3 regions of the Desulfovermiculus halophilus DSM 18834 genome follow, and region 1 is predicted to be linked to each of the others. Evidence: riboswitches for the same ligand, from Rfam matches in the RefSeq annotation. Region 1 holds a riboswitch; each other region holds the start of a gene.
What was found. A riboswitch is a leader RNA that binds a small molecule or an ion and turns the genes downstream of it on or off. The one in region 1 is predicted to bind cobalamin.

Region 2: linked by a shared signal. The riboswitch ahead of N902_RS0110525 (SphA family protein) and the one ahead of cobT (nicotinate-nucleotide--dimethylbenzimidazole phosphoribosyltransferase) in region 1 are both predicted to bind cobalamin.
Region 3: linked by a shared signal. The riboswitch ahead of N902_RS0115305 (sirohydrochlorin cobaltochelatase) and the one ahead of cobT (nicotinate-nucleotide--dimethylbenzimidazole phosphoribosyltransferase) in region 1 are both predicted to bind cobalamin.

Annotation. Positions count from the first base shown of each region.
Region 1 is NZ_KK211185.1:34,100-44,671, reverse strand. Features, by position in the region: gene cobT (nicotinate-nucleotide--dimethylbenzimidazole phosphoribosyltransferase) at 204-1,262, opposite strand; cobalamin riboswitch at 1,346-1,589, opposite strand; gene N902_RS0114575 (hypothetical protein) at 2,048-3,121, shown strand; gene N902_RS0114565 (YbaK/EbsC family protein) at 3,511-3,972, shown strand; gene N902_RS18190 (hypothetical protein) at 4,131-4,643, shown strand; gene N902_RS0114555 (transcriptional regulator) at 4,716-5,021, shown strand; gene N902_RS0114550 (lipid A deacylase LpxR family protein) at 5,018-6,061, shown strand; gene N902_RS18955 (acyloxyacyl hydrolase) at 6,073-6,600, opposite strand; gene N902_RS0114540 (hypothetical protein) at 6,814-7,116, shown strand; gene N902_RS18180 (alpha/beta fold hydrolase) at 7,103-7,945, shown strand; gene N902_RS0114530 (LysE family transporter) at 7,975-8,607, shown strand; gene N902_RS0114525 (hypothetical protein) at 8,741-8,941, opposite strand; gene manA (mannose-6-phosphate isomerase, class I) at 8,953-10,191, opposite strand.
Region 2 is NZ_JIAK01000021.1:10,621-21,192, forward strand. Features, by position in the region: gene N902_RS17440 (amidohydrolase family protein) at 1-531, shown strand, start outside; gene N902_RS0110525 (SphA family protein) at 992-1,930, opposite strand; cobalamin riboswitch at 2,217-2,416, opposite strand; gene N902_RS20010 (hypothetical protein) at 2,527-2,727, opposite strand; gene N902_RS0110535 (nitroreductase) at 2,720-3,364, shown strand; gene N902_RS17445 (glucosaminidase domain-containing protein) at 3,393-4,316, shown strand; gene N902_RS0110545 (glycine betaine ABC transporter substrate-binding protein) at 4,430-5,290, shown strand; gene N902_RS0110550 (LA_2272 family surface repeat-containing protein) at 5,367-5,930, shown strand; gene arfB (alternative ribosome rescue aminoacyl-tRNA hydrolase ArfB) at 6,322-6,756, opposite strand; gene N902_RS0110560 (Crp/Fnr family transcriptional regulator) at 6,759-7,448, opposite strand; gene N902_RS0110565 (transporter) at 7,914-8,825, shown strand; gene N902_RS0110570 (SLC13 family permease) at 8,879-10,120, shown strand; partial or broken gene N902_RS17450 (aryl-sulfate sulfotransferase) at 10,133-10,572, shown strand, end outside.
Region 3 is NZ_KK211185.1:211,060-221,631, forward strand. Features, by position in the region: gene cbiD (cobalt-precorrin-5B (C(1))-methyltransferase CbiD) at 1-102, opposite strand, end outside; gene N902_RS0115275 (precorrin-8X methylmutase) at 283-921, opposite strand; gene N902_RS18345 (hypothetical protein) at 1,246-2,301, opposite strand; gene cobI (precorrin-2 C(20)-methyltransferase) at 2,413-3,168, opposite strand; gene N902_RS18350 (ABC transporter substrate-binding protein) at 3,413-4,303, opposite strand; gene N902_RS0115295 (ABC transporter ATP-binding protein) at 4,487-5,287, opposite strand; gene N902_RS0115300 (FecCD family ABC transporter permease) at 5,393-6,409, opposite strand; gene N902_RS0115305 (sirohydrochlorin cobaltochelatase) at 6,425-7,318, opposite strand; cobalamin riboswitch at 7,795-8,007, opposite strand; gene N902_RS18975 (cobyrinic acid a,c-diamide synthase CobB) at 8,201-9,910, shown strand; gene N902_RS0115320 (tetratricopeptide repeat protein) at 10,008-10,572, shown strand, end outside.

The sequences.
Region 1 (10,572 bases):
CCTCGCTGGACAAGGCCCCCTGAACACATATCTTTGGGCAGTTCAGCTGCCCTAATAGACCGGTCGTATACTTTATGTCAATCCACGCCCCGGCCCGGGATCCCTCTTTGCCGGGACGTAGAAAATACAGGGCCGAAAGTGGGCACACAGATGAGACGGCAAACTCCACAAATCCACAGGCTACGTCCAAGAACCGAAAAAAATTAGTCCTGGGCCTGGGTCACGTCCAGCTCGGCAAAGGTCTTGATCTCAGCCAGGATGCGGGTGGATGCGTCCAAAAGCTCCATAGCCACCGCAGCTCCAGTTCCTTCCCCCAAGCGGAACTCCAGATCCAGCAGGGGATCCAGCCCCAGCCGCTCATGCATATAGGCATGGCCCTGCTCCACTGAACGGTGACTGGGAAACAGATAGTCCCTGGCCTGCTGCGCGATCTCGCACCCGATCATGGCCCCAGCCGTAGCGATCAGCCCATCGCAGACCACAGGCACTTCGTGGGCCGCTGCCCCGATGACCAGGCCGGCCAGGCCCCCGATCTCCAGGCCGCCAACCTTGGCCAAGACGTCGATGGGATCCCTGGGATCCGGCCGGTTGACCTCCAGGGCCCGTTCGATGACCTGGATTTTGTGCCTCAGCCGCGTATCATCCAGCCCGGTCCCCCGGCCGGTGAGCTTGGAAACCGGGAGACCGGAAAAGGCAGCTATAACCGCTGTCGAGGGGGTGGTATTCCCAATGCCCATGTCTCCGGTACCCAGCAGGTCCAGACCTTCCCGCACCAGCTGGTCCACGATCTCGATCCCGGCCCATATGCTCTGTTCTGCCTCCTCCCTGCTCATTGCCGGTCCGCGGGCCATGTTTCGGGTTCCCTTGCGGACTTTCGCGTGCAGAATGGGCAGATCAGGGGCAAAGTCATAATTGACCCCCAGATCGGCCACCTTCACCCTGGCTCCGGCATGACGGGCCAAGACATTGATCGAGGCCCCGTCGCTGACAAAGGCATGAACCATCTGAGGGGTGACTTCCTGAGGATACAGGCTCACTCCTTCCTCCACCACCCCATGGTCTCCGGCACAGGTAACGATAACCTTGTTCTGCAAACGAACGTCCAGGGTCCTTTTGATACCCGCCAACCGGGCGGAAGTACCCTCCAGCTTGCCCAGGCTTCCCCGGGGCCGGACCTGCTGGTTGAGACGATCCAGTGCGGCCTGAAAAAGGTCCGCATCCGGGCGGGGGATGGATTGGGCATACTCGGTCAACCTATTCATTGTGTACCTCCCGTGGCTTGCTTGGGGATAAAAAAAATCCCCAAGCTATTGATAGACAATGCTTGAGGATTTGCCTTCTCCCCATCAGCCCGTCCGGCAGGGCAGGTCTTCTGACTTCCGGATCCTCCTCCGGCTGCGCCTTCCCATCCCCCTCAATCACTTGAAGTCATTTGGTCTGGAAACATTCCAGAAAAACGGCTTCAAGTGAGTGAGGGGGTCAGTGGCCGTCCTGCAGCCTTTGTCCCCGGTAACAGCGGCGGGTCCGTACCGGATTTGCACCGGTTTCCCTCTTTGCCCGTGACGGGCACCATGCCGGGTCTGTTGACAGACGAAACGAAGATATGTCTCCCTTCCCGCACTTGTCAAGATCCGGCCCAACCCCGCACATGCCATCAAGGGAGTGAACCGTTGTAATCGCTCAGCCCCCCTTCCCAAAGTTCAGGGGCCTTGCATGCATAAAAATTTGCTGTCTCTTCTGTGTGCCTTGAGCGGCAGGCCCGCACATTTTCTTGGTCCCGCCAAAAGGGGGAAACCAGGCACTCACATGCATGATATGCTCAGTCCATCTGGAGGCAATGTCCATCATGTGAGTGCCTGGAGGGGGCAGGGATCCCCCTTTGGCGGGACTTAGAAAATACCGGGCCGAAAGTGGGCACACAGAAGAGAGGGCAAACTCCAAAAATCCACAGGCTACGTCGAAGAACCACAAATACGATCCGTTAGACACCGGGAACTTCGTTTAGCTCCCTCTGGTCCTCCACCGCCGCCTCTGATAGAGAGGAGGCATGCGCAGCGATCAGCTCAGATTCGAAGTCCCCTTTCTTCCCCAGGCGGACTACGCCGATTTTTTGGCTCAGAACTCCTCCCGGCTGGATGGGGTCTATTTCAGCCTGCACACAGACCGCCTGCTTGACGCCCGGGCCGGGGTAGCCCCCCATTCTCTGCAGGATATGATCCGGCACCTGCGAACCATACGGGACACGCCCAAGTTTGCCCTGCTCAACAGCCGCTTTCAGAATCCTTCCAGTCTTCTGGATCCCGGATGGGTGGACTCCGCCCTGGAGCCCCTTGCGGCCCTGCACCGGGCCGGATGCCTGGACGGAATCGTATATGTGGATCCCTATCTCCTTCAGGCCCTCTCCGACCGTGCGCCGGATCTGTGCTCCCATCTGCAGGCCGTGCCCGGAGTGAACGCCATGCTGGACTCCCTGCCCCGGATCAACCAGCACCTGGAACTCATCACTCACACGGCATTCATGTCCCCTGGCAAGCTGATCCTGGACCGAAGCCTAAACCGGGACTTGTCCCGGCTGCGGGAGATCAGCTCCAGCTGCGCCAGACTGTGGCCAGGCATGCGCCTTGGGCTTTTGGCCAACGAGGGCTGTCTGCCCCATTGTCCGTTCAAGCTGTCCCACGACGCCGCAATCTCCCTGGGCCGCATGGACCCGGCCCTGGAGCGGACCCTCGACCTGAACACCTCCCTGGGATGTGCCCGGGCCTTTGCCCGCGATCCGTCTCTGATTCTGCGCTCTCCCTTCATCCGCCCTGAAGACGCTGCTGCCTACAGCCCATGGATTCAGACCATCAAGCTGGGAGGACGAACCAGAGGGGCCGGGGTGATGCGTAAAGTCCTCAGCATCTACCTGAAGGGGGCCTATGCCGGGAATCTTTTGGAGCTGATGGACACCCTGGAGCTCTTGGCCCACAGGTTCTATGTGGCTAACCAAGATCTTCCCTCCGACTTCGGAAAACGAACCATGGACTGCGGACTGTGCTGCTCGGCCTGTACCTATTGCGCCAGCCTGGTCCCTGCTCATGTTCAGGATCTCGGAGTTCGGATCAAGCCGATGTGGGGATAAATGGAGACAAAAAAAGGCCTTAAGGAGAGGAGGGGCAAACTCCTTAAGGCCTCTTCACAGGTAGAACCTGAGCTACAGGTTTTTAGCATATAGAAGAATTGATCGGTGTGCAAGCCTCGGATTGACCCAAATGTATTTGTCCGGCTGCACCTGTTCGACTTGATTCACATCAAATCCCGCGTTTATGCGCCGACTGCTTGACACCGGGCCTGTTCTGTATTTAATCTTCGTCGACATTCCAACGTGTTACATATATTCGGCTCTCCGACACAGAAAGCTACTAACCCACATGCCTGCCAAGGCGCAGGCACGCTTGCGCTAACGAAATATACAAAAATGCTTTTAAAAAACAGGTTGTTAGAGCATTATTTTCATACATGAGGACCTCCATGATTCCATCCGCAGTACAGGAAATTCTGGACCACAACGGCCTGAAGGCCCTGGAGTTTGACCCCGGCAGCACGCCCACCTCACAGATGGCGGCGGATCGAATCGGGGTCCAAGTGGCCCAAATAGCAAAATCCATCCTTTTGGCCGGCAAGGACGGCTGCTTTCGCATGGCTGTTCTGCCTGGAGACCGAAAGCTGGCCTCCGGAAAATTCAAAACCATTACCGGGGTCAAGCACCGCATGGCCACCCCGGAAGAAACATTGGAGCAGACCGGTTTCCGCATCGGCGGAGTCTGTCCCTTCGGGGTAAACGGCCTACAGATTTTCATCGACCAGCGGCTTGGAAATTACCAGCTGATCTACCCCGCAGCCGGGACCGATGCCTCCGGAGTCCCCATGCACCTTGACGATCTGGCCCGGATAACCCGCGGGCAGGTCTGTGACATCGCCCAGGACGGATAACCACCACGCAGCTGAGCACCACAGCAGCCCTGGCCAATTTTTGGCTCCTGGACGCTGGAAGTGAGATTTCACACATATGAGATGGCAACGTCACTAAGCCACAGGCTGCGTCGAAGAACCCAGCTTGTGTACTCCGGCAGCTCGGGAAAAGCGGCTCAATGACGAATGACAAGATCTTCGACTATGCGGAAGACGATCCGGCAAGCATCTACAACAGGAGCTTCTACTGCCCGGTATACAACCGCTATGCCCCGTTTCTGGCCTGTCCGCGATGCCCCAGGTTTCCTTGTCCGGAGCTGAGTGCAACCGACCGCAGAATGCTTTTCACCTCACCGTTCTTGACCCGGGTGGTAATTGGTCTTCACCCCCAAAGGAGAAAAAAAATGTATATCCTCAAAAAGCTGGACGGCAGCCTGCACATGGTTGACGATTTAGACGAGAAGAATCCGGACCAGGATCTGCTCAAGGATGTTGAGGAGGTCTATCCTGTGACCAAAGTTCTCGTGCCTCAACTCAAGCTGGTTCCCAAAACCAAGGAAGAGCGCAGACAGATCAAGCAGGATCTGGATAACGCCAGGGAAGATGCCCCCGAGGCGACAGCACAGGAGCCATCCGGGGAAACGGAAGAGAAAAAAACGCCTAAAAGCAGGACCAAGACCAAGCAGTCCTAATCCTTGCTTGCCGTGCCGGAGAAGCGCGACATCGGCCGTATAGCTTGGATACATCCAGACAGCAGTGACCTCATGACCGCACGGGACACCCTCAGACAAGCAATTATCTCCAGCCTGGAATCTGCGCAGGGCCCCGTGAGCTTCCGGGATCTCTCCGTAGAACTCGGTGTCTCGGAAAAGGACCTACCGGCCCACATGGAACATGTGGCCAAGACCCTGCGCTCCCAAGGCAGGCGGCTAATCATTATCCCGGCCAGCTGCAGGGCCTGCGGGCATGAGTTTGGCAAGCGAACCCGTATGACCCGCCCCAGCCGCTGCCCGATGTGCAAAAGCGAACGGATCGAGCCCCAACTTTTCACCCTCGGGGATCATCAGTGAACTGGACTGCCCGAATCGCCCTCATTCTCTGGATGCTTCTCGCGGCCCTTGGCCTTCCATCCTCCGCCCTGGCAGACGACGCCTCAAAGTATCAGACCCTGCAGGTCTTTTTTGAAAACGACCTCTTCGGGAATACGGACAAGTACTACACCAACGCCGTGCAGCTGACCTGGCTGTCCAAAGACTTGGAAGAATACAGCAAGGATGTCCGCCTCCCGGAATGGAGCCTGCCTCTGATCCGTATGGCCCCTTTTGTCAACGATCCGGACAGCATGCACAACGTCGGGCTCATCCTCGGGCAGCAGATCTACACCCCCTCCGACATTTCCACCCCCGCCCTGCTCGTGGACGACCGGCCCTATGCCGGCTTTCTGTATGCAGGCCTGGCCCTGCACAGCAAGACAGCCACCCAGCTGGACACCATCGAGCTGGTAGCCGGGATGATCGGCCCATCCGCTCTGGGAGAAGAAGCCCAAAACACGGTCCACCAGCTCCGCGACCTGCAACAGGCCGAGGGCTGGGACAACCAGCTCCGGGACGAGCCGGCTATCCGCCTGTCCTGGCAGCGAAAATGGCGGGCCTGGGAGCATACCGCAGACTGCTGCCTGGGAGCCGACCTCATCCCCTTCGCCGGGACCACGGTGGGCAATGTACTCACTGCGGCCAACGCCGGGGCTGAATTCCGCTTCGGCTACAGGCTGCCCCGGGACTTTGGATCGGACGTTATCCGGCCCGGAGCCGGGGTCAGCGTCCCAGAGCCCTCCGGGCCACAGCTGACCCCTTGGGGACGGTTCGGCCTGCACCTGTTCGCCGCCGCCCAGGTCCAGGCTGTGGCCCGGAACATCTTTCTGGACGGCAACACCTGGAAGGACAGCCACAGTGTGGACAAGCATCCCTTGGTGGCCCAGGTCTCCGCAGGACTGGCCCTGACCTTTGAGCGGCTGAAAGTTACCTACCGGCACATGCTGCGGACCAAGGAGTTCGAGAGCCAGGACGATCCCCAGGTTATAGGCTCCTTGACCCTGACCTGGTCCTTCTGATCCCCCTCGGCCTAAAAGGACATCCCGAAGCCCAGGACCCAGAAGTCCAGGCCGTCGTTTTCATCAGCCAAATCTGCATTGGAGTAGTGCTCATATCTGGCATGCATGGAGTACTGGGCATCAGGGCCGAAGGCCACCCCAACTCCGGCCACGTCCCGGAACTGAAAATGGGAGCCCAGATCTTGACCCCCGAACTGCTCGTAGCTGATGTACGAGGCCCCGGCGCCTCCTTCCACAAAGGGGACCACGTCCCGGCCGGTATGAAAGACGTATCTGAACATGGGGGTGACATCGGCATGAACACCTGTTTTGGCAGATGAAAACCACCATCCTGCCCCAACCTCAACACTGGGCGTAAAATGTCCCAAGGACGAAGACCAGAACTGCCAATCCACATCCCGGACATAACTGAAACGGACGGTTCCATCCGCGTCCCAGGAGCCGCCACCGCTGATAAACAGGGTATTCTGCTTCGCCATGCCGGGAGAGGAGAGGACGAAAACAGACACCACAACAGCCAAAAACACCCTGCGTACCATCTTTCTGCCTCCTTATTGGTTTGCATGGTTTCCTGGACACTCTTATATCGGAGGTTCCCGTCCGCACAGTATGCAAACAGCTTGCCAAATCATCAGGACGCATCCTTTTGAAAACGGTTTTTGACCATCACCCCGGTCTTGGGTATGGTTGCATCCTAAATCACGGTCTCTGAAGTCAGCATCCGCATAACACGGGCAACTCACGGGAATTTCATGGCTGAAAAGATTGAAGACATTACCATAAGCTACGAAGAAGACGGGCAGGTCCTGGTCCAGGAACTGGACAAGGAGATCCTGACCAAAGGGGCCTGGACCACTATTCTCTTCCGCTACCGCCAGCTTGACCCCAAGACGAACGACTTTGGCCCGGAAAAATACATGATCCGCCGCTACCGCAAGATCGGCGGCCAGTTCCGGCCACAAACCAAGTTCAACATCTCCAATCAGAAGCAGGCCAGGCAGATTATCGACATTCTGTCCAAGTGGCTGGAGGAAAGCGGGGATGCACCCCAGTGATGACTGGCAGCCCGAATGCGGGATCGAGACCCACGATCAGATGATCCCGGTCCTGGACGCCACGCTGCGGGTCCGGCATTTCAGCTTCGCCCGGCGGCAAGAGACTGACCTGAGTACCTCCGCGCCTTTGATCTTCCTCCACGAAGGTCTGGGATGCGTGGAGATGTGGAAGGACTTTCCCCCTGCCCTGTGCGCAGCGACCGGACGTCCCGGGCTCGCCTACGACCGTCAGGGATACGGACGGTCATCCCCTTTTGTCCGTCCCAGGACTCCGGACTATCTGCACACAGAAGCCTATACCTATTTCCCGGCCCTGCTCCAGGCCCTGGGAATCAGCCGGGCCATCCTCATCGGGCACAGCGACGGGGGCAGCATCGCCCTGCTCTTTGCCTCGGCCTTCCCGGAGAGGGTTTGCTGCCTGACCACCATCGCCGCACATGTTTTCGTGGAGCCGGAAACCGTGCAGGGCATAGCCCAGGCCAAGACCCGCTACCAGCGCACCGACTGGCCGCACAAGCTGGCCAAGTATCATAAAGAGAAAACAGATGACGTCTTCTACGCCTGGACTGAGACCTGGCTGTCTTCAGAGTTCGCGGGCTGGAACATTGAGCGGGAGCTGGTCGGGGTATCCAGTCCGGCCCTGGTCATGCAGGGAGTCGACGACGTCTTCGGAACAGCTAAGCAGGTGGACAGCATCGTTTGCAATACCTCCGGCCCTGCCCTGCCCTGCTGGATCGCGGACTGCGGGCACGCTCCCCACCTGGAGGCCCCGGAACAGGCTACCGAAAAGATCAGGGCCTTTATAGCCGAATACGCCCCCAGGACCTGAACTGCCCCTGCCGGCCCAGAGATGAACCCATGCCTCTTTTCTCCACCCCCGCGAGTTCCCTTCTCTCCGGCGCCCTTCTCGGCCTGACCGCAGGGCTGGCCCCGGGCCCGATGCTCACCCTGGTCCTGTCCCATACCCTGCGCTATCGCATCCGGGAAGGCTGCAAGGTGGCCCTGGCTCCCCTGCTCACCGACCCGCCCATCATCTGCGCAGCCGTTGTCCTTTCCATCCATATCCGGGATATGCAGCCGGTCCTGGCCGGGCTTTCCCTTCTCGGGGCCCTGTATCTCTTGTACCTGGGGTATGAGACCCTGCAGGTCACCGGAGACGTCCTGCACCCGGACCAGACCAATCCCCAGTCCCTGCTCAAGGGCGTACTGACCAACTACCTCAACCCCCACCCCTATCTGTTCTGGTTCACCGTCGGCGCTCCCCTGCTCTCCGGGGCGGACAGCCACCCCCTGCTCCGGGCCGCATTCTTTCTGTCCGGGTTCTATATCTGCCTGGTGGGGGCCAAGATGCTTGTGGCCTGGATCGCCGGGTCCGCCCGCTTCTTGGTCCAAGGCCGCATCTATGCCTGGACCATGCGCATTCTGGGCCTGGCCCTGTGGGGATTCGCCCTCTCCCTCATCCTCCAGGCCTGGCGGCTCCTGGAGCTGTAATCACACACATTCTGCCTCTTCAAACGGATATGTGCGAACCTGCCACTCAGTGCACACAGAAGAGATGGCGAGCTCCAAAAATCCACAGGCTACAGCGAAGAACCTTTTTTCTTTTCCGACAGCAGTGGCGTCCTTACTCGTCCCGGGCTGAATCGTCCCGCCAGGAATGCTTGCTGTACTCTTCCGGCCGCCCATAGACCGTGTAGTCGTAGATGATGGCCGCAGCCAGATCCGATATCTTTTTGACTGTGTGGTAGGAGGGAACGTCCTGGTATTCCTGAGCCAGGGCCAGGATTTCCTGCATATACGCATCCTTGTTGATGGGACCTTGCATAAGTTCTATCCTCATCGATCCGGAAAAGATGATCCGAGGTTGACCCCGGTTTCGGCCACATAGGCCCGCCCCCGGCCGGAAGCCGTCCAGCTCTGAACACAGCCCGGAATGCACACCGACTGCCCCTGGACCAGCCTGATCCCCTCTCCGCTCTGCTGGTCGGAAATCTCCAGCTCTCCCTGCACGCAGAGTAAAATGGAGATCCCGGTCAAAGACGCTTCAAACCGGGGGCAGCCCGGGCCGAGCTCAAACCCGGAGAGAACGAACTCCTCGGTGAATGACGGGTAGGCAAACCATCCCCCGCCGCCGGGCACGGGCTCCAGAGCTCCCTGCTCCGGGCGGTCAAAATCCATGGTCTTTAACAGCTCCTGGACGTCTATATGCTTGGAGGTCAGCCCGGCCCGGAGCACATTGTCCGAATTGGCCATGATCTCCAGGCCCAGGCCGGACAGATAGGCATGCAGGCGGCCGGGGGGCAAAAACGCTGCCTGCCCCGGAGAGAGATGCATCAACTGGAGGAAGACCGGGGCTAGTGCGCCGATGTCCCCGGGATGCTCGGCAAGCAGAACGGCCATCCAGTATCTGGGATCCTGTCTGTTAAGTTCGGACTCCTCTTCGACCCTGGATCGCGCATGCTCCAGGACCTCCACCCTCCGCCTTGGTTCCATATGCAGCAGTGATTCCAGCATCCCGGACAAAGCCTCCGGGCCTTCTTCCCTGTCCAGTATATCCAGCTCTGGCCTTAGGGCCTTAGGAGCCAGCCAGGCAAACCATCGCTCGATCTCCTCCGGGGGGCGGAATCCGTTCAACCCCCAGAACGGTTCCAGGGCACAGATGCATTCCGGTTTTGGATTGGGGTCCTTGTAGCTCCGCTCCGCCGAAGCGGGTGCAACGGCCAGGGCCTCTTCCTTTTGATATCCGGCCCAGGCCTGTTTGGCGTTGGGATGGACCTGCAGGGACAAGGGGCGATCCACGGCCAGAACCTTGAACAGAAAGGGCAGATGGGGACCGAATCGTTCCGTATTCTTCTTCCCCAGCAGCCGGTCCGGACTCTGCTGAATAAGCTCATCCAGCTGGACCCACCGTCCCTGAGTATAGACCTGCGACGGGGCGCTGGGATGGGCACCCATCCACAGTTCAGCCAGAGGATCTGCGGGCGGGGTCGAATATCCCAAAAACGTGGCCAGCTTCTCCCGCGATCCCCAGGCATAGTTCTGAATCGGATTGTGCATCGGCAGGATGGACAGCATGTATCTCCTTTTTCAGCGAACCCCTCGCTGTGTTTTTGTCGACGGAACTGCAAAAAGACGATTAATAGCCAGGACGATCCACGCTTGAATCTATAACATACTGATTTTTCAGTCCTTTAACCTTTGGCCTCTGACTTCTGATCTCTGACCTCTGTCTTCTGTCCTCTGTCCTCTGTCTTCTGTCTTTTTTCTCTCCGTCCCCCCTTGAAGGGGGCTGCGGGGGGTGTTGCCTTTGGCCCGCATCGCGGCCCCGCACGGCCGAAAGAGGGCTACAGCATGACCCCCCAGATCGGAGCAACATTCCACAGAGACTCCCGTTTTCCTCTGTCCTCTGTCCTCTGGCTTCTGACCTCTGATCTCTGACCTCTGTCTTCTGACCTC
Region 2 (10,572 bases), on a different contig from region 1:
CAGGATCTGACTGTGTATCCCTACTTCTTCATCTGGAATGATTTTGCCGTTGAACAGCTCACCCCCAGGCACCGGGGGATCAAATGGCACCGGCATCCGGATGAGCCGGAGTACGCCTACCAGGATCCAAGATGCCGCCGGGCCCTGGAGGTAATCAGAGACCGAAGCTTGCCTGTGGTCCTGGAGGAGGAGCTTGAGAATACGCTGTACTTCATTCGGGAGCTGGCGGCGGGGGTGCCGGTAATCATTCCTCATCTGGGCCTTTTAAACGGCGGATTCCATGCCCTGGCCCGGGCCGGGATATGGGACCTGGACAATGTGTGGGCGGATTCGGCCCTGGCCTCAGAGCAGACCATTGCGGAGTATATCCGGCGGTATGGTCCTGACAAGCTGCTCTTCGGCTCTGACTTTCCTTTCGGCTCTCCGGGTAGTGAGCTGAGCAAGATCCGGAACCTGGATGCTGCTCCTGAAGTGAAGGAATCTGTTCTGGGCAAGAACTTTCTTCGCCTGCAAGGGCGGGTAGAGGGATGAATAAAAAGGTTCGTCGACGTAGCCTGTGGATTTTTGGAGTTTGCCATCTCTTCTGTGTGCCCACTTTCGGCCCGGTATTTTCTAAGCCCCGCCCAAGGGGGATCCCTGCCCCCTCCCGGCTACTCACGTGCAGGTCACTGCTTTCTGTGTGACGAAAGCTCATCATGCACGTGAGTGCCGGGTTTCCCCCTTTTGGCGGGACCAAGAAAATGTGCGGGCCTGCCGCTCACGGCACCCAGAAGAGACGGCAAACTCTTATGGAGGCAATTCCACTTTCTGGGTCGAAGAGCCATAAAAAGGTTCTTCGCCGTAACCTATGGATTTTTGGAGTTTGCCGTCTGTTGTGCGGGCACAGAACGACACGCTGGCACAACAGACGGGCAAACCGGTGCGGATGGTCCTGTTCACTATGTGCCTGAGCCGGAAGCTGCGGTCTTGAGCTGTTTTGTCCGGCTGTCGGTCAAAATGAGAATCGAATCTGGAAAAAGGTCTTTATCCCCTGGGGGCGATTTTCAGCGCTGGTTTCAAAATGGGACTTGAGCCCAAGGAATACGCCCTTGTGCACCCAGCTGATACCCGGCCCTATCCCAAAGACCCTTTCCTTGGATCCGGGGATGTCCCGGCCCTCGAACTCATCGTTGGATAGCTGCTCCAGGTAGTAACCGACGAGGGCAATCCGGAATTGGGGATCAATCACAGGCAGGGCCTTACTTATGGAGTAGTTAAAATGATACAGGGGACCGGCCTGAAGATCGCCTTTAACACCTTGATGCACGAAGTCATTGTTCTCAAAATTATAGGAAAAGAACTGGCGCGTGCTGAGAGCAAAATCATTGGGCATCTGCAGGGTCAGGGACAGAAATGGGGTCAAGGTTATGTAGTTTGCGGAGGGGTTCAAGGCCTTGTCTGAGTCGTAGTCCCCAATGGGCAGATAGGTGTCCAGCTCAAAGAACCAGTGCAAAGTAAACCCTTCCCTCAGGGGGATGGCGCTGCCGATAAAGGGGCCAATCGCCAGGTCCCCAAGGATATTCCGGTTTTCCTGCAGGCCGATGCTCGAATCCATATGGATGTCCTGCAGGGGAAGCATGGCCGAGAGGCCCACCCGCAAATCCCGGGGCAAATCAAGGTCAGGACTGTAGATGAGCTGAGGGGTGTAGACCATGACATCGAGCTCATTGTCCCCGGGAAGGTTGTTGCCTTCACTGTCCTTGAGATCGTCGGCGGTGTAATAGGCCATGTAGTTGAGCAGATGCAGGCCGGGCGGGGCTATGACCGCCCCCATGATATTGGTGCTCCCGATATCGAGGTTTGGATTCTGGTTGTAGGCCCATGCCTGGGATGCGCAGGCATACAGGGCGCAGCAGGCCAAAAACATGATGCAGCCGGTTTTGATCTTCATAAGCTCTCCTGGTGGTTTGAGGTGTCCATCATTGACAGCCGGATAAATGATTCCGCGGATATCCAAACGTAGGTCAAGACAATGGTTCATCGGCCTTGAATGTGGATTTTTCGGGTTTCCTCCTTTTGGCGGGACCAAGAAAATGTGCGGGCCTGCCGCTTACGGCACACAGAAGAGACGGCAAACTCTTATGTATGCAATTCCACTTTCTGTGTCGAAGAGCCGAAAAAAAATCCCCAAGCTGATACATAATAATCAGCTTGGGGATTTGCCTTTTCCTCCAAGTTTTGCGCGTATTGCTTATGGCAGGTCTTCTGACTCGCGGATCGTCCTACTCACCGCCCCTTCCCATAGCGCTTGACCAAGGCGGCTTACGCTACAGTGGATGCATGCGGCTTTCGTCCCCACTTACAGCGGCGGGTCCGTGCCGGATTTGCACCGGCTTGTCTTTTAAGCCCCCGGGGCACCACAGCAATGCATCCGCTCTGTGGACCAGCAGATGCTGGAAAGCACATACAAGATGCGCATTGCTTTGTCAATGTGCATAGTGGAGGGCTGAAGAGGGCTCTGCATTCCCCATGCCTCATTCAGGATGCTCAATCTTCATTGATGGACAGGCAAAAAAGACGTATCGTGGCCGAAAATGAGCCCAATCGTTTAACCAAGCAGGGCTTGCCGGTGCGGTCCTGGTTTATTCCTCCCCCGGTGTCCTGATCCGGGGAGGGCATGTCCCCAGTCTCTGTTTTCCTGGAGGTGTACATGGAGCTGAGCAGAGCAATCCGGTCCCGAATGAGCATTAGAAAGTTCACATCCGATCCGGTCCCCCGGGAGCAAGTGGCCGCGATCCTGGAGCTGGCCTGCCGGGCTCCTTCGGCCATGAATACACAGCCCTGGGAGTTTGTGGTCCTCACCGGGGATGTTCTGGAACGAATCAAGAAAGAGAATGTCCGTCTGGTCCGGGAGCAGGCCCAGAGCAACCCGGACCATTCTGCCGTGGGCTGGCCCAAGGACAGTATCTTTCGGAAGCGGCAGGTGGATCTGGCCAAGGAGCTGTTTCGGCTGATGGATATCGCCAGAGAGGATACGGACAAGCGCCAGGCCTGGACTGAACGGGGGTTCCGGTTCTTCGACGCCCCGGTGGCTGTTCTTCTCTGTGTGGACAGCGTGCTCCAGGGAGATGGGCCGCTACTGGACATCGGGGCGGTGATGCAGAATATCTGCCTGGCGGCTGTGGACTTGGGCCTGGGCACCTGCATCGAGGATCAGGGGGTGATGTATCCGGACATGCTGCGGGAGCACACCGGCATCAGCCGGGATAAGCGGATCATCATCTCCATCGCCCTGGGCTATCCGGACTGGGAGTTTCCGGCCAATCAGCTGGTCACTCCCCGAGTGGAGGTGGATGAGTGCACCACCTGGCTGGGAAAGGGATAGGCCTGCATCAGCTGGTTGAGGAGACGATATGCCCAAGAAGATGAGCCGTCTTGCAGCGTTCATTTTGTGTGCGACGGTGCTGCTGTTTTCCTGTCAGCAGGATAGAGAATCTCCTGGTGCAGAACCAGACCAGCTTATCGGACAGGTTCAGCTTCCAGGTCTGGATGGTGAAAAGCCGGAGACCAACGATCAGCCGCCGCCGGGCTCAAGTTCGGAGCAAGTCCAAGACAGCTCTTGCGCCCTGCCCTCTGTCCCGGATCAGCTGGACACGGAGCTGCCGGATTTCTCGAAATACAGGGATGTAGAGAAGAAAAAACAGCATTTTTTTGATTTCCTGCGGCCCATTGTGCGGGCCGAAAACCGGAAAGTGCTCAAGGAGCGGATTGTCGTGCTGGCCGGCTGGAAACGCTTTGAGCAGGGGAAAGAGCTGTCCGCAAAGAGGCGGGCAAAGCTGAATGCCCTGGCCCGGAAGTACCGGGTGGATGCAGAGCATGCAGATGGCAAGAGGTTTTTCAGGCAGCTGCTGATGCATGTGGATAAGGTCCCGGTCCCCCTGGCGCTGGTTCAGGCAGCCAAGGAGTCCGGCTGGGGGACATCCTACTTTGCCCGCAAAGGGAACAATCTGTTCGGACAATGGTGCTTCAGCCAGGGGTGCGGTCTGGTCCCCAGAAGACGGCCCCAGGGTGCGAACTACGAGGTCCAGTCCTTCGAGGATGTCTCGGAGTCTGTGCAGAGCTATATCCACAACCTGAACTCCAATCCAGCCTATGAGGAGCTGCGGAAGCTCAGGTACCGGATGCGTCTGGCCGGCAAGGATCCGGATGCCCAGCTTATGGCCGAGGGGCTGGAAAACTATTCCCAGGTGGGCAGACAATATATTGAGGCTGTACAGAAGATGATTAGGGGCAATGAGAAGTTCCTGGGCATTCACGGCTCAATTGCCGCGTCCTAGATCTCAACATTGCGGATCCTGGCCCAGCCTGTGGGTTTTGAAATCCGCTCTCCATTCTGTGGAAAGCTCCGCTTCTGGGTTGAAGAGCATAACCCGTTTGGGAGGGAAAGCTGATGCGAAGCACTGTGCAGACCTTAGCCGGCATTCTGATCTGCGCTGCAATGCTGGTGTGCCTTACGGACAATGGGGCAGCAGAAGGACAAGCAGTGCGGATCGGGTATGTGAAATGGTCCGATGCCATTGCCGCTTCCAATGTGGTCAAGGCTGTCCTGGAGCAAGAGATGGGCCGAAGGTGCATTCTGGTCCCCCTGCAGGCGGAGGAGGTCTGGCTGGCCACAGCCAGCAGGGATATCGACGGCTTTGTCTGTGCCTGGCTGCCCAGCCTGCACCAGAACTACTACGGCAAGGTGGGTTCCCATGTCCTTGATCTGGGGCCCAATCTGCGGGGGACCAGGGTGGGGCTGGTTGTCCCGGAATATGTGAGCATCAGCTCCATAGATCAACTGCAGGAGCATGCCCTGCGATTCGGCGGGAAGATCGTGGGCATCGATCCAGGCGCAGGTATCATGCGGCTGACCAGAAAGGCGCTTGCAGAATACGGCATAGAAGGCATGGAGCTGGTCTCAGGCAGCGGGGCGGCGATGACCAGGACCCTGGAGGAGAAAATCGCAAACCATGAGTGGGTGGTGGTCACCGGCTGGACGCCCCACTGGAAGTTTGCCAGGTGGGATCTGAAGTATCTGCGGGATCCCAGAGCGGTCTATGGAGGACCGGAGGCCATTCATTCCGTGGTCAGAAGGGGGCTGCTCAAGGATATGCCCAGGGTCTACCGCTTCCTGGATAGATTCAGCTGGAGTCCGGACGATATTCACCGGGTTATGCAGATGATCCAGGAAAGCGGGGATCCGTATGCAAGTGCCGCCGGCTGGGTGGAAGAGAATCCAACGCGGGTTCGGGCCTGGATTCCAAAGTGATCTGCTGATAGATTCTTCAGTAGCTAGGCTGTGAGGGAAGAAGCTCTGATCAAACAAACCACAGGAGGAAGTGCGTATGTCAGGATTTCAGAAAGGATGCGCTTGTGCGGTGCTGGTTGTACTCATGGCGGTGCTGGGTCTTGCTTCAACAGCCTCAGCCGAGACCAGGGCCTTTCAGGCCAGCTTGACCCCGGACATCGCCGTCCATGACCGGGGTACGATGATCGAGGGGCTGAGCCTGCAGATTTGGGGCGAAAACCCCCAGAAGGCCCTTTCCCTGGGAATTGTCAGCGGGAGCACTGGGCAAAGCTCGGGCTTCAGCTGGAGTCTGCTGGCCAACTATGCGGACAGCTACAAAGGCGTGCACTGGGCCTTCGTCAACTATACAAAACAGGACTTTCTGGGCTGGCAGAGCGGAGCGATCAACTACACAGACCAGCGGCTTAAGGGCGTGCAGACCGGATTCGTCAATTATGCCCGCAACTTCAAAGGGGTTCAGCTTGGACTGATCAACTTTGCAGAGACCGCTGATTCCGGCCTGCAGCTCGGGCTGGGGAATATAATCAGCGAAAACAGATGGTTTAAGGAATTTCCCAATGCTGTGGCTCCGGGCATGGTCTTTGTCAACTGGCGGTTCTAGACCCGGGTCCGGCTCTGTACAAAAAGATGGTTCTTCGACGTAGCCTGTGGATTTTGGGAGTTTGCCATCTCTTCTGTGAGCCCACTTTCGGCCCGGTATTTTCTAAGCCCCGCCAAAGGGGGATCCCTGCCCCCTCCCGGCTACTCACGTGCAGTTCATTACTTTCTGTTTGAGTGAGCTTATCATACACGTGAGTGCCGGGTGGCGGGACCAAGAAAATGTGCGGGCCTGCCGCTTACGGCACATAGAAGAGACGGCAAACTCTTATGTATGCAATTCCACTTTCTGTGTCGAAGAGCCAAAAAGATTGCGGGGTTGAGGTTCCAGGCCGGCAGCTCGTTCTTTCAGCCTGCTGAGAGATTGAGCTGCCGGCCTGGCCGCAGGGGCGCCCTTAGTCCTCATCCCGGTCAATCCGCCCCCGCAGGGCCTTGATCCGCCGGCGGTGCTTCTTGTGCTCCAATCGGCGCTTATTGGCCGCTTTTGGAGGCCGGGTCGGACGGCGGGGCCTGGGCCTGTCCGCAGCCCGGCGGATAAGTTCCGTGAGCCGGCGCAGGGCCTCCCGCCGGTTGCCTTCCTGGGTCCTGGCGGTCTGGGCCTTGATCACCAGTACCCCTTCCTTGGTTATCTTCTTCCCTCCCACCCGCAGCAGAGCCTCCTTGATTTCCTCCGGGAGGGAAGAGTTCTGCACATTCAGCCGCAACTGCACAGCGGTAGCCACCGCATTCACATTCTGCCCTCCTGGTCCGCTGGAGCGCACCGCGCTCATTTCCAGCTCAGACAGGGGCAGGGTGAGGTTCGGGGCGATGTGCAGCGCGCCGGATTGCATACTCACCCCTCTTCACCGAGCTCCAGCCTGCCCTCGGCAATAGCTGCCAGCCGCTCCTGATCAAGGATCTGCAACTCTTTCTTGGTGAATCTGCCTATGATCCCCTGTTTGCGCAAAGTGCGCACGGAGCGGGCTATTGTGGTCTGATGCACCCCGAGCATATTGGCCACATCGGTCTGGCTCAGCCCGAAATGCTGCCTGTTCTGAGCCATGGAGAGCAGGACCTGGCAAAGCCTCCTGGGAGTACTGCAGAGTATTCCTTCAGTGGCATGGGAAAACAGGGATGTTGACTTTATGGCCATGGACTGCAGGAGGTTGCTGATCAAATGAGGATAAGCGGAAATAAACTCCTGATCGGTGAGCAAAGAGACCGGGAAGCGCCAGGCCTCCACCGGCTCAATGCACTGAAACCCCACCCCGGGGGTCACTTGTGATTTCAGGGACGGGATTTCGTTGAACAGGCTGTCCTGCCCGATAATGAGCACAACCCGCTCCTGTCCGTCCAGGGAGGTATAGGCCAGGCGCACGGTTCCCTGGGTCAAAAAATACAATCCCTCACCCGGAATGCCGGGCTGGACGTGACCCGCCGGAAATGTGCACCGGGTCCCCAGGTGAAGGACTTCCCTCCAGACCCGGTTTGCCCCCTGATGCCGGATAATCGGCGGTCCGCAGGATCTGCTGGCATTGTGCATTTGCGAACGTGGCCTCATTGCGTTCCGGGCCGGCACGTCCCGCCTTTACCCTGCCGTACACTGCTCTCCTTGCTGCTCGAGGTCTTATGATAAACATTTCACAAATTTTTTTCAATTTTATAGCTGGTGCTAATGTTTTTCGTTTCGGGCTGTCATAGGCTGTGAAAAAATGAACAAGGCATGCTGATCAGTTTGCAGGTCACGGGCGTCCGATCTTAAGAGCAATGCATAACCGGCACAGAAGGGGGATCCTGATCAAAAAAATACCGTTGTTTGAAAAAAAGATGTATCGTGTAGGACCAGGATTACAAACCCGCATGCCCTGAAGGGCACGCTTGCGCTAACGAAACATACAAACGATTTCGATACTGATTGGGAGTGGTTACCCAATCAGATTCTGATAGCTATTAACTAATAACTCATAACAGTTTTTCATACAAAAGAGCATAAGATGGAGAGTGAATAATGATATGGAAAGTATGGCCTGCAGCCCTTTTGTGTGTAGCCATTGCTGTTGCTTTGAGCAGTAATGCCCTTGCCGCTGATCAGAAAGACAGTACTTCCAGTATTCCCAGGCCTGCTGCCGGAGTCAGCGTGTACTATGCATCAGGTGGATTTACTGTTCCGGCGGGAAAGTTTATCGGCGCCTTGAACTACAGGTATGCTGATCAGGATGAATGGTATGAGCACACATCCAGTCTCAGCGGAGATGATTCAAAGAAGGTGGGGCACTTGAACTGCATCAAGTTCAGATACGGGATTGCCGAGGACTGGGATGTGCGGACGGCGACTCCGTATGTACATACCGAAGTGGATTTGGAGAACCGTGATGATTTTACCGTGGAAGGGATTGGAGACACCTTGATCCAGCTGCGGCACAGGTTCGTGTCTCAAAGGGACGGGGCTCCGGTGGATGTGTCCTGGGACCTTGGGTTTCAGGCTCCCACAGGAGAGACAGGGGACAGGGATCCCGGAACCGGGGCCTGGGGCGGGCTCATCGGTGGAGGGGTGACCTATCTGTCCGGGCGGCACCGCTTGGAAGCGGATATGAGCTACGTGATGTTCACTGAGGGAGACGATGACCTGACCAAGGGGGACAGGACCAGGGTCAACGGCCATTACGCCTATGCAGTGACCAACAGGCTGGATCTGGGTCTGGAGTGCAACTTTGAGTGGACCCAGGAGGACGACATCGACGGCACCGATCAGGGCAATGACCAGAAAGCCCTGTATATCGGACCGAAGTTCAACACCAAGTGGAAGGAGTACGGGCTCATTTTTGGCGGGGCCGTGCTGGGGGCTGCCTATCGGGAATGTGAACGCGAGTCCCTGACAGAAGAATGGAGAGTTGAAGCCAAGCTGATCAAGTCATTCTAGATCGGGATCAACCGGCGTACATTCTTCACAGAAGAAACAAGGGGAATGCCTCGATGTCAAAAAATACACAGACGACAATAAAGTGGGCGGCAAGCATCATTGCACCCCTGCTTTTGCTGCTTATCCCGGTGGATGAATCGTTTACCCCGGAAATACGCAACTTCTTCATCAGCACCCTGTTCGTCATCCTCCTGTGGGCCATGGAGCTGATGCCCTTTGTGATCCCGGCCCTGATGCTGCCCATCTTCTATATTGTCATCGGCATCGCGCCCGCGCACATAGCGTTTGCCTCCTGGGGACATTATATCCCCTGGATGCTGCTGGCCGGGATGATATTGACCAATATCTTCGAAGAAGTGGGGCTTTTAAAGCGCATCAGCTACTGGTGCATATTGCGGGCCGGAGGACACTTCAACGGCCTGCTCTACGGCCTTATGTTTTCCGGGGTGATCGTGGCCCTGATCCTTCCGGACATTGCCTCCAGGACAGTGCTGTTCGTGGCCATTGCCTACGGCATCTGCCGGGCCCTGGAGCTGGAGCCGTATTCCAAATCAGCCACAGCAGTCATGCTCGTGGGGGTGATGACTGCGCTGACTCCGGGCTACATCTTTTACACCTCTGCGGCCCAGACCCTTATTGCCTGGGACATGGCGGCCAAGAGCGGGTTTGAGATCACCTGGATCAACTACCTGCTGTACAACGGTCTGCCCACCCTTATCTGGTGCTTTCTGACCGTGGCCATCATCCAGGTCATGTTCCGCTCCAACGAGGTGGACGCGGTCCAGTGCAGGGAATGTTTCGAAGGGGAGTACCGCAAGCTGGGCAAGCTGAGCCGAAATGAGAAGAAGCTGACCGTGGTGGCCATCGCCCTCTGCCTGTTCGCCGCCTTGGAGAGCTTTCACGGCATTGCCGTGGGCTGGGGCTTTGTGGCTGCTGCATTTGTCTGCTACCTGCCGGGCATAAGCCTGGGCAAGGAGCATTCCACCCAGACGGTCAATTACGGACTGATCATCTTTGTCGCGTCCTGCATGGCCATCGGTGCGGTCTCCAATCATCTTGGGGCCGAAAAATTTGTGGCCAACATGCTGCAGCCCTACCTGAGCGGCAGTCAGATGCATCTGATGAGCGCCTCCTGGCTGATGGCAATTATCTTGAACTTTGTAATGACCGCCGCTGGCGGCGGTGGCTTCCCTTTCCGGTCCTTTGGCCGGGATCGTGGAGCAGACCCAGGCGGCTGTTGTCCCGGTCCTCTATGCCTGGAACCAGGGACTGGAGCAGATCATACTGCCGTATGAGTATGCCCTTGGGATTCCAGGGAATCGAACATCATCGCCATCATCTCCAAGGAAACCGGGGAGATCGTCTGGAAGCTCGGACCGTACTACGACCAAAACGAGAAGCTGAAGAAGCTGGGCTGGATCATCGGTCTGCATCACGCGCACATGATCCCCAGGGGGCTGCCCGGAGAGGGGAACATCCTGATGTTCGACAACGGCGGATGGGCAGGCTACGGGCTGCCCAACCCCATGTCCCCCAAAGGGATCAAGAACGCCTGGCGGGACTACTCCCGGGTCCTGGAAATCGATCCCACCACTTTGGATATCGTCTGGCAGTACACGCCCAAAGAAGCCGGTCTGGTCATGCCCCATGACGCGAACAGGTTCTACAGCCCGTTCATCAGCGGCCAGCAGCGCCTGCCCAACGGGAATACCCTGATCACAGAAGGCTCAGGCGGACGGCTGATCGA
Region 3 (10,572 bases), 180 kb from region 1:
ATGTCCGGCCAGGACCAGGGCCGCGGCCTTGGCTCCGGCGGCTGCGGCCGACCCGGTGGTAAAGCCGGTTCGTAAGGAACTTTTCCGGGGTGCCCCATTCATGTTGTGTCCTTACCATTACAGTGATATTTTGCTGTAACTCATTGATTTCTTGTTCATCGTTTTTTTTCGTTCCCACGCTCTGCGTGGGAACCCTTTTGGACGCTCAGGCGTCCAGAAAGAGACCGCGGGAACGGTCAGGAAGGCTCCCACGCAAAGCGTGGGAGCTATAAGTACAAGATATCAAATTGTTAATGCCATCTCTGCCAGAGCGTTCACGCAGGCCGCAGCCAGGGGCGAGCCGCCCTTACGGCCGGTTATGGTTATCCAGGGGACGTTCGAGATCTGCACCAGGGCTTCCTTGGATTCCGCTGCACCGACAAAGCCAACCGGCATGCCCACAATAAGCTCAGCCTTTCCGACTCCGTCCTGCATGGCCTGGATCAAAGAAAACAAGGCAGTAGGGGCGTTGCCGATGACAAAGATGGTTTTTGTATCTGAAACAACAGCCTGCTCCATGCCTGCTGCGGATCGGGTCATGCCTCGCTGCGCGGCTTTCTCATCCACTCCGGGCTGGTCCAGGAGACACTCCACCCGGCAGCCCAGGCGCTGCATTCGGGCCTGGGTGATTCCGGCCCTGGCCATGCGGGTATCGGTTACTACCTTGCATCCCTGCGACAAGGCCGTGATGCCGGCTTGGATAGCTTGGGGGTGGAAGCAAACCAGGGACAAAAGCTCGAAGTCGGCCGAGGCGTGAATCATGCGCCGGACCACCGGCCACTGCCGGGAGCTAAAAGGGCGGGGTTCCGGTACTTCCCGGTCAATGATGGCCATGGACCGGCTTTCGATATCCTGTGGGGAGATTGTCTGAGAGTTGGGCATGTATGACCTCTGAAGATTTTGAAGTCCAGTATTGGCCTTGGGTTTTAGTCCCGCCATTGGCCTGAGCACCGGCAAGTCTGCAATATCTTTTATCCCAATGTGGACAAAAACAGGGTTATTGCATTTCTCCCAAATGTTGCGCACAGCTTGTAGGGGAAATGATTATTCGTCCTCATGTCACCCGGGTAACACACAGAGGGCGAAAAATTTTTCGCCCCTACGGCTGAGCCACCAATCTTAGCCTACAATCAAGCTGGTGGTTCTTCCCTGTTGCCAAATAGCAAATACCATCAGCGGTCACACCAGGCGCGGAAGCCTGAATACTCACGAGAAGCCCACCAGCATATATCCGGCCCCGACCAGGAGTAGGCTGAGGACCCGCAGGCTTTGTCCCAAAACCAGGATTTGGGTGCCCATTTTGGGAGAAAAAATACCCAGGTATCGGGGCAGTTGGTGGCGTAGACTCCGGATGGGGACAGCGATCACATTTCCCAAGATCAGGGCCAAAACCACCTGGTGGTTGGTGAATACCCCTGAGGAGGCCAGTGCTCCGGCGGTTGCAAAGCCTGAGGTGTAATCGGCCAGAAAGCTGATGACCACCATGGACAGGGCCTCGATGGGGATCAGGGCCCCAACTGCGGTTTCGGCCATGGCCGTCTGGATAAAGTCGAAGCATCCCAGGCGCTGGAGGGCAAAAACCAGGATGTAAATAGGGATCACAAGCTGGACTATCCGGCCCAGACGTCTGGGGACCCGGCTGAGCAGGAGGCCGGGCAGGTCAGAGACGGCTGTCTTTTTCTGTCTGCCGGTTTTTGTGGACTCCTCTGCGGCCTCATTCGGCGGTGCTAGGCGGAGTCGGCCGTACAAAGCACACAACCCGGTGCGGATGACAGCGGCCACAAAGATGAGCAGGAGATAGATGCCGCCCGGAGTTCCGGTCAGAGGCAAGATGACGAACAGGGTCGTGGGCAGGTGCAGAAAAAAGGCCGGGAGCTGGTTGATGAAGTTTGTCAGGAACAGGCGTTGCTTGTCGATGAGCCCGCGATCGTAAAACGAGACCAGCATGCCGTTGGCCGCTATCCCGGAGACAAAGGCAGTAGTAAATGTGGCGCTGCACCGTTGGCCCAGGCGGGCAAAAGAAAACAGCGGCCTGGCCACAATTGACAGGGACCGGGTCCATCCTGTGGCCTCGATTATTTCCCCGGCAGCCAGCCCCAGGGCAACGAAAAAGATGATCCGGAGCACGGGCCAGCCCACGTGATGCATCACGTCAATGGCGCTGATGCCCTGAACCAGGAAGACAAGGACCAGGATCAGGCCCAGGGTAATCCCCAAAGACGCAACCCAAGGCCGGGATAATGGCGAAGTGTACTGGTTCATTTTTATTGACCAAGACTGATTTGCGGTCTCATTTGGTTCTCTTCCTGCCGCTTGCTCGAAGCTGTGTGATCATGACCTAGACACATATCGATACCAAGTGTCAATCAAGTCTTAATCCTCAACTGCATAGGGATCCTTTTTTCTGGACAGGATCAATGTCCAGTACTTGGGAGCCTTTTGGGCTAGCTGGCTCAGGTCGCGGACGACTTCCTGGTCCGGAAAGCTGCAGCGGACCACGCCCAGACTAGAGTGCAGCCGGCCGCATTCTTCCAGGCTGTGCACAATATGGGCGCATTTCTTGTAAGCCTTGAGAAAGACCACGGTGTCCGCCTGCATGGCGGATGAATGCCGGATGCCGTTGCCGCCCTTGACCCCGGAGAGCAGCAGCAGGTTCTCCTCTCCTTCCACAAGAGGGGTGTTGGTGGCTGCTGCGGCGGCCTGATAGGAGGTGATCCCGGGTATGGTGGTTATCGACACCTGGGGATCCAGATTGTGGAGAGTGCGCAGAAGATAACTGAAGGTGGAGTAGGTCAACGGATCGCCCATGGTCAAGAATGCAGCGCTCTGGCCCTGGTTCAGATGTCCCAGGACTCTTCCCGCGTTTTCCTCCCAGGCTGCCCGCACTGTTTCCCGGTCCCGGCTCATGGGAAAGGGGAGATTATGCACCGGTATGCCCTGAGGCAGATGCGGAGCGGCCACCCGAACAGCCAGGCTGTGTTCGTTCTTGGTGGAGGACGCGGTGAAAATAACGTCTACTGTCTGCAGGATCTTCACCGCCTTGACTGGGATAAGGTCCGGATCGCCGGGGCCGACCCCGATACCGTACAGGGCGCCTTGCTGATGTGATGGATTCGTATCGTGTTTCATGGGATCTCCTGCATGCTGCCGCAGATTTTGGATGAGAAGACGTCATCAGTTCTTCGTTGTGACTTACGTCACGCATACTAACCGACATGCCTGCCAAGGCGCAGGCACGCTTGCGCTAACGAATCATACAAACGATTTCGATACCGATACCGATACCGACTGGGAGTGGTTACCCAATCGGATCCTGATAACTATTAACCAATAACTCATAACAGTTTTTCATACCGATAACTGATATCACGTTTTACCGGGCTGCGAGCCCGTATTGTTTGCGCACAAGGGCGCGTACCTCGTCCACTTCATCGGTGGTATAGACATCCGGGTAGAGCAGATGCCCAATCCGGGCTATGCCCAGCAAGAGGCGAAAAGTTGGCCTGGAGACCAAAGCTTCATCAATGATAAAGACATCCCGGGCGCGCACCGCTTTTATGGCCTGAAACCCCGGCTCCCGGTAAATCATCTTTTTCGTGGGCTGATTCATGGGCCCCTTCTGGGCTAGATAGACGTCTATCTTATCTCCCTGAGCCAGGATTCTTTCCTTGCCATAGGCGGCGATGTTTGTCCCCCGCAGACCCTTGGCATCGGCGGCCGCATTGATGCCCCCGGCCGATTCCAGGGCGAACACAGCTGTGGAATCCGGGGCAAAGGTCTTCATTTTGGAGTGAATGGCCTCAAAGTAGACTAGTTTGGGGTGTTCAATTTTTTCATTAAGCTGTTCGAACCGATCCAGGGTGCGGATGAATGTGTCGATCATTTCCCCGGCAGCCTGCTGTCTGCCGGTCAGGACGCCCAGCTTCTTCCAATAGCCGGTAATTTCTTGCACCGTGTTCGGCTGCAGGGAAACCACCTGCACGCCAAGACGCTCCAGACCTTCCACCAGCCGGGGATATCCCCGGTCCAGCATGGGCCGGATGAGGACACAGTCCGGTCTTGGGGCCAAAAAGCGCTCCAGGTCCTGATGGGCGGCGAAAGCAGACTTGTCCAGGGCCTGGGGAGGAAAGACCTCATGTCGGCTGACCCCGACAATCTCATCCTCCAGGCCCAGGGCGAAGAGATTTTCCGTGTGCGCTCCGTACAGGGAAATGATGCGCTGCATAGGTTCCCGGACCTGAACATGCCGGCCTGCCTGATCCATAATAGCCTGTTTTTCATTATAACTGGCTGATTCAACCGCCCTGGATGCAGAAAAAGGAAACAGGCTCAGGCAGCAAAGGGCACAAGCAAAAAGCGTTTGCGGGGTCCCGTTCAGCAGGCATGAGATGTTATTGAGGCAAAGGCCGTTGAGTCTCAGCTTGACCATATATCATCATCCTCAGTTTCATCCGGCCCAGGGATCGTCGGCCCGGAAAACCACGTGGCGGCAACCGGTCGAATCATCTCTGCGGACTTCGGCGTGGACTTCAAAGACCTGGGCCAGAGTGTCCGAGGTCAGAGTATCCTCGGTCCGGCCCCAGGTGTGCAGCCTGCCTTGGCGGAGAAAAATGAGGCGATGGCAAAAGGCTGCGGCCAGATTCAGGTCTTGAAACACAGCCACCACGCTCAATCCACTGCTGTGAACCAGGTCCCGGGTCAGGCCCATGAGATGCAGGCCGTACTTGATGTCCAGGTTTGAGGTGGCTTCGTCCAGGAGGAGAACCGGTGTGTCCTGGGCCAAAGCCCGGGCAAAGATGACCCGCTGCTTTTCCCCGCCGCTCAAGGCGGTGACCGGCCTGGACCGTAGGTGACGGATTTTGGCCTGGTCCATGACTCGGTCCACCAGATCGAGGTCTTGGGCGGACAGAGCCTGAAACCTGGACAGGTGCGGGTAGCGGCCCATGGCCACCACCTCCTGCACAGTAAAGGGAAAATTGATCTGATCGCTCTGGGGCACCAGGGCTATATGCCGAGCCAGTTCCCTTTGGGAAGAATGCCGGATGTCTTGGCCCTGAAATGTGATTCTTCCCTGGGTCGGCCGCTTATGCCCGAACAGGAGATCAAGGAGCGTGGTCTTGCCGCTTCCATTGGGGCCCAACAGGCCGTAGAAGCAGCCGGAATGCAGGCTCAGGGTGATATCCTCGAGCACCGGCTGCTGGGCATAGGCAAAGCCGACCCTGTCCAGCTGAAAGAGGGCCGTATGCATTGCCTCAGATACACGAAGAGCTTTTCCGCATGCCTCTGCAAAGATATGACCTGAGGAGCCCATTGCTGCTGTTTGTAGTTCGTCAGCCATAAAGATTTGTGCTCATCATTCTACCCGCATTCTCCGGCTGCGAAAGATGACGAAAAAAAACGGCCCGCCCAGCAGGGCGGTAAGCACCCCGATGGGCACCTCCTGGGGCAGAAGAGAGCGGGTGATGGTGTCCGCAGTCAGAAGGAGCAGGGCTCCGGCCAGGACAGAAGCCGGCAAAAGCAGACGATGGTCCGGACCGGTGAGAAGGCGCATCATATGCGGGACCACCAGACCGACAAAACCGATAATTCCGGAAACCGAAACGCAGACGGCGGCCAAAAAGGATCCGGCCAGAAGAAGAAACAGCCTGGTTCTGGAGGAATCCACTCCCATGGACCTGGCCACCCGTCCCCCCAGGCAGAGAAGATTCAGGTCCCTGGCTGCACACATAAATACGATCAGGGTCAGGCCCAAAAAGGCGCAGACCAGCCAGAGCTCGGACCAGGTGCTGGAGGCAAAGCTGCCCAGGAGCCAGAAGATGATCACCGCCACGTCTTCCTGGGCCAGATACTTGAGAAAGCTCATCCCAGCGGACAGGATGGAGGTGACAATGACCCCGGAGAGGATGAGATTGGTGGAGGAAAAGCCCCCGGCGGTTTGGGAAAGCACAAGGACCAGAACCATGGTCAGCCCGGCCCCGGCAAAGGCCATCAGGGGCAGGGACCAAAAGCCCAAAAAATCGATGCCAAAGAGCAGGACCAGGGAGGCGCCGAAGGCCGCTCCAGCTGATACGCCCAGGGTGTACGGCTCGGCCAGGGGATTGAGCAGGATTCCCTGGAAAACGGCCCCGGAAGAGGCCAGGCCGGCCCCCACCGCGGCAGCAGTCAGGATCCGGGGCAGCCGGACGTCCCAGATGATTACGGCCTGGACGTCCGGCTGTCCGGACCGGGAAGAGGCTGCATCCCAGGGGGGCGAGGCCAGAATCCCCAGCACGTCCTGGATCGGTATGTCCATGGAGCCCAGACAGGCTGAGGCCAGGACCAGGGCCATGAGCCCCAGCAAGAGAAGGGCCAGGGTAAACGCTTGTTTCATGGCAGCTGGTTCTGTTTAGAGGTGTGAAAAGACATCCTGGAGATGATCAAGCCATATATCAGCGATAGTATTGTATTCAGCCGTTCCCTTGAGCACGGCTTCGGTCCTGATCCCTTTATCAGCCAGGATGGATTTCCAGGAATCGGCACCGGGTCCAGCCATGTCATTGCGCACATGATCGCCGGCCACAGACATAAAGGGCATGAGATAGGCCGTATCTGTGCCCTTGTCCTCAATCCGGTCCAGAATATCCTCCAGGGAAGGCGAGCCTTCCACTGTGCCCACATACACATTGGGGTCTTCTTGCTGAAACGAATGGGCCATAGCCTGGTAAAAGGCATTGCTGGGATGGTGGGTCCCGTGTCCCATGAAGATCACGGCCTCACCAGCCTTCCTTTCCTCCGGGATAGTGTTCAGCATGGCATCCCTGACGGCGACAAGATCCTGCGGGGCGGACAGGAGGGGATATCCGAGCAGGATTTTTTCAAAGCCGCAGGACATGGACTCGAAACCGGTAACGATGGACCTTAGGTCGTGAAACTCGGCTCCGGGGATGGTATGCAGGGATTGAACGGCCACATGCGTAAAGCCCTCATCCATCATCTTGGCCAGGGCCATTGCTGTCGAGTCGTAGTGTTTTCCTTTTTCGTTCAGCTTGTGCCGGATGATCCTGGACGTGTAGGCCCAGCGGACAGGGACCTGAGGAAAGGCCTTTTTGACTCTGGCCTCGATATTTTCAAAGGAAGCTTGGGCCTGGGGATAACTGGAGCCAAAGGCGACGAGCAGGATACCTCTTTTGTCTGGTTTTTTGTGTCCATGCGCATGGCCATGGGCCCATGCTCCGGGAGACAGAAACAAGCACAGGGATACCAGAATCACTAGCTGAAAAACCGTTTTTGTTTTTGGCATACGAACCTCCTTCATAGGTAAGTCTTACTTCGGCTCTTCGACACAGAAAGTGGAATTGCATCTATAAAGAGTTTGCCGTCTCTTCTGTGTGCCGTGAGCGGCAGGCCCGCACATTTTCTTGGTCCCGCCACCCGGCACTCACGTGTATGATACGCTCACTCAAACAGAAAGTAGTGAACTGCACGTGAGTAGCCGGGAGGGGGCAGGGCTCCCCCTTTGGCGGGGCTTAGAAAATACCGGGCCGAAAGTGGGCACACAGAAGAGACGGCAAACTCCAAAAATCCACAGGCTACGTCGAAGAACCCTTCCTTCTTAGCTGGAACAGGACACCGAGAGATATCTCTGTTCCCAGTTTCAGGGTGAAGCCGATGGGGAAAAGGCAAAAAAAATCCCTGGATCGAATCACTTCGATCCAGGGATTTCCCTTTTTATCCACCGGAAACGACTTGGAACGGATTCCAGCCACGGGAATCGACGTTCTGACATTCGCTTAGGCAGGTTTTCTGACTCCCGGATCATCCTCCAGCCGCGCCTTCCCCTCAGAATAGTTCTGAAAGTGGCTTCATGCGGCGTTCGTCCCCGGATACAGCGGCGGGCCCGTCCCTGACTTGCACAGGGTTCCCTTTTCAGCCTGTTGCCTGAATCTTCTAGCATAGAAATATTCAGGCAGTAAGCACCCAAGCTATTTTTTGGTGTATACCTTAAGCTGAATTGTCTGTCAACGCACCTCTCCAGGGATTATATGGTCTTGCATTACTCATCTCCATGTCCCGCGTATTTCGGGTGACAACGGTCAAATCATAGGTTAGGCAGTGGCGGCAATGCGTCCGTCCATTACCGGTACGGATTTTACAAATTCAGAGATGACAGATTGGATGCCTCATGAAAATACCAGCTTTCATTGTTGCAGGGACCCACAGCGGATGCGGGAAGACCACAGTCACCTTAGGCCTGATGGCCGCACTGCGGGCGCGCGGCTATCGGGTCCAGCCGTTTAAGATCGGTCCGGACTTCATCGATCCCGGGCACCATGCCCGGATCACCGGCCGGGCCTCGCATAATCTTGACGGCTGGATCCTGGATCAAAGGACCAACCAGGAGATATTCGTCCGAATGCAGGAAGACGCGGATGTCCTGGTCGGAGAGGGGGTCATGGGCCTATTTGACGGTTTTTCTGCAACCGATGACGTGGGGTCCACGGCCCAGATGGCCAAATGGCTTGGCCTGCCGGTACTGCTGGTTGTGGACGCCCGGTCCATGGCCCGTTCGGTGGCCGCTCTGGTCCAGGGATATACTGGTTTTGACCCGGTTCTCTCCTTTGCCGGAGTGCTGTGCAACCGGGTGGGCAGTCCGGGACATGCCCGGATTCTGCAAGAAGCTCTGGTGGCCGCCGGATCCCCGTCCTGCCTGGGCTGTCTGCCCCGTCAGGAGGATTTGGCTATGCCCTCCAGGCACCTGGGGCTGTACACGGCCGATGATATGGCAGATGACGGGGACGTTCTCCCTGCTCTTATTCAATGGATTGAAGATCATGTGCATGTGGACAGTCTTTTGAACATGACCGGAGGCCGGAGATTAGAGGACAGAGGACAGAAGACAGAGGTCAGAAGACAGAGGTCAGACGTCAGAAGTCGGATGTCGGATGTCAGAGGTCAGAATTCAGAGATCAGAGGACAGAGATCAGAGGTCAGAGATCAGAAGTCGGATGTCGGAGGTCAGAAGTCAGAGGACAGAGGACATAAGACAGAGGTCAGAGGTCGGAGGACAGAAGACAGAGGTCAGAAGACAGAGGGCCGAGGTCAGAAGTCAGAGGTCAGAAGTCAGAGATCAGAGATCAGAAGACAGAGGTCAGAGGCTGGAGATGAGAAAACGGAGGTCAGAAGTCGAAGGGCGGGGAGTGGAGGAGGAAAGTCGGAGGACAGTTGGCAGGGAGCGAAAACAGATTTTCATCCCAAGGTGCGGATTGGTCTGGCCCGGGACCGGGCCTTTTGCTTCTATTATCCGGAGAACCTGCGGCTCTTGGAACAGGCCGGAGCCGAGCTGGTCCCTTTTTCTCCTCTCAGCGATGCACATCTTCCGGACAATGTACAGGGCATATATCTTGGCGGGGGATATCCGGAGCTGTATGCCGACAAGCTGGCAGCAAACAGGAGCATGCGGGAGGAGCTCAAACGCTTTACAGCCCGAGGCGGGGCGGTATATGCGGAATGCGGCGGATTCATGTACTGCATGCAGAGCCTGGAGGATGTGCAGGGACACACGCATCCCATGCTTGGTCTGTTCCCCTTCCGGGCCCGGATGAATGCTCGCCTGCGGGCCCTGGGCTACCGGGAAGTACAGCTGCGCCGGGACTCCTTGCTCGGTCCGGCCGGCACCATACTCCGGGGGCATGAGTTCCACTATTCGTCCATACTCGAAGCGCAGGCCGAGGTCGAGCGGGTGTATTGCCTGCGGGGGCGAAAAGGAGGCGCCGAGACCCTGGAAGGCTATGCAGCGGGCAACGTTCTGGCCTCGTACGTCCACCTGCACTTTGCCTCCTGTCCCCGGGCAGCACAGAGTCTGGTCCGCTGCTGCCGGGCAAGCCCGGGATAGTGATCCTGTTCTGGGTCGGATTTTGACAAGATAGTCAAACAGGAGTACCTAAGTCTTGAAATGCATACGGGATGAAAAAACGTGTTACGAGGACGGCATGATTTTTTTGCGCCTCACATACTGGCTGCTTGCCCTGATTGGTATCAGTGTTTTGTGTACTGGTTTGGATGCAGCCCCGGCATATGCTGCGGAGTTCGACTCCCCCCGCGAGCACCGCTTGGCCTACAGGGCACATAAGGAGCTGGAAAACGAGGATTACGAGGCGTGTCTCGATGTCCTCAGCTCCTATATCTCCGAGAACGAGTCCCCTGCGGCCACCCTGTTTGTCCTTCAAGCCCAAGCCCACAGCGGATTGGGGCAGGAGAGCAAAACCCTGGCAACCTATGCCCGGGCGGCAAAGCTGTATCCGGAAAACGAGCTCATTCTGCGCAACTACGCAGTGACAAGCCAGCAGGCCGGGCGCATGACCCAGGCGGCCCGCCTTTTTGAGCGGGCCCAGGCCCAGGGCGGGGATGCGGAGCTTTTGTACCAGGCCGGTGCAGCTTGGTTTCAAACCAAGCACTACTCCCGGGCCGCAAAGGTCATCCAGCAGTTGATCGCCCGGAGAGCAGAGCCCAAGATGGAGTGGGTGGAGCTCCTCGTCTATTCCCTGATCCAGGACA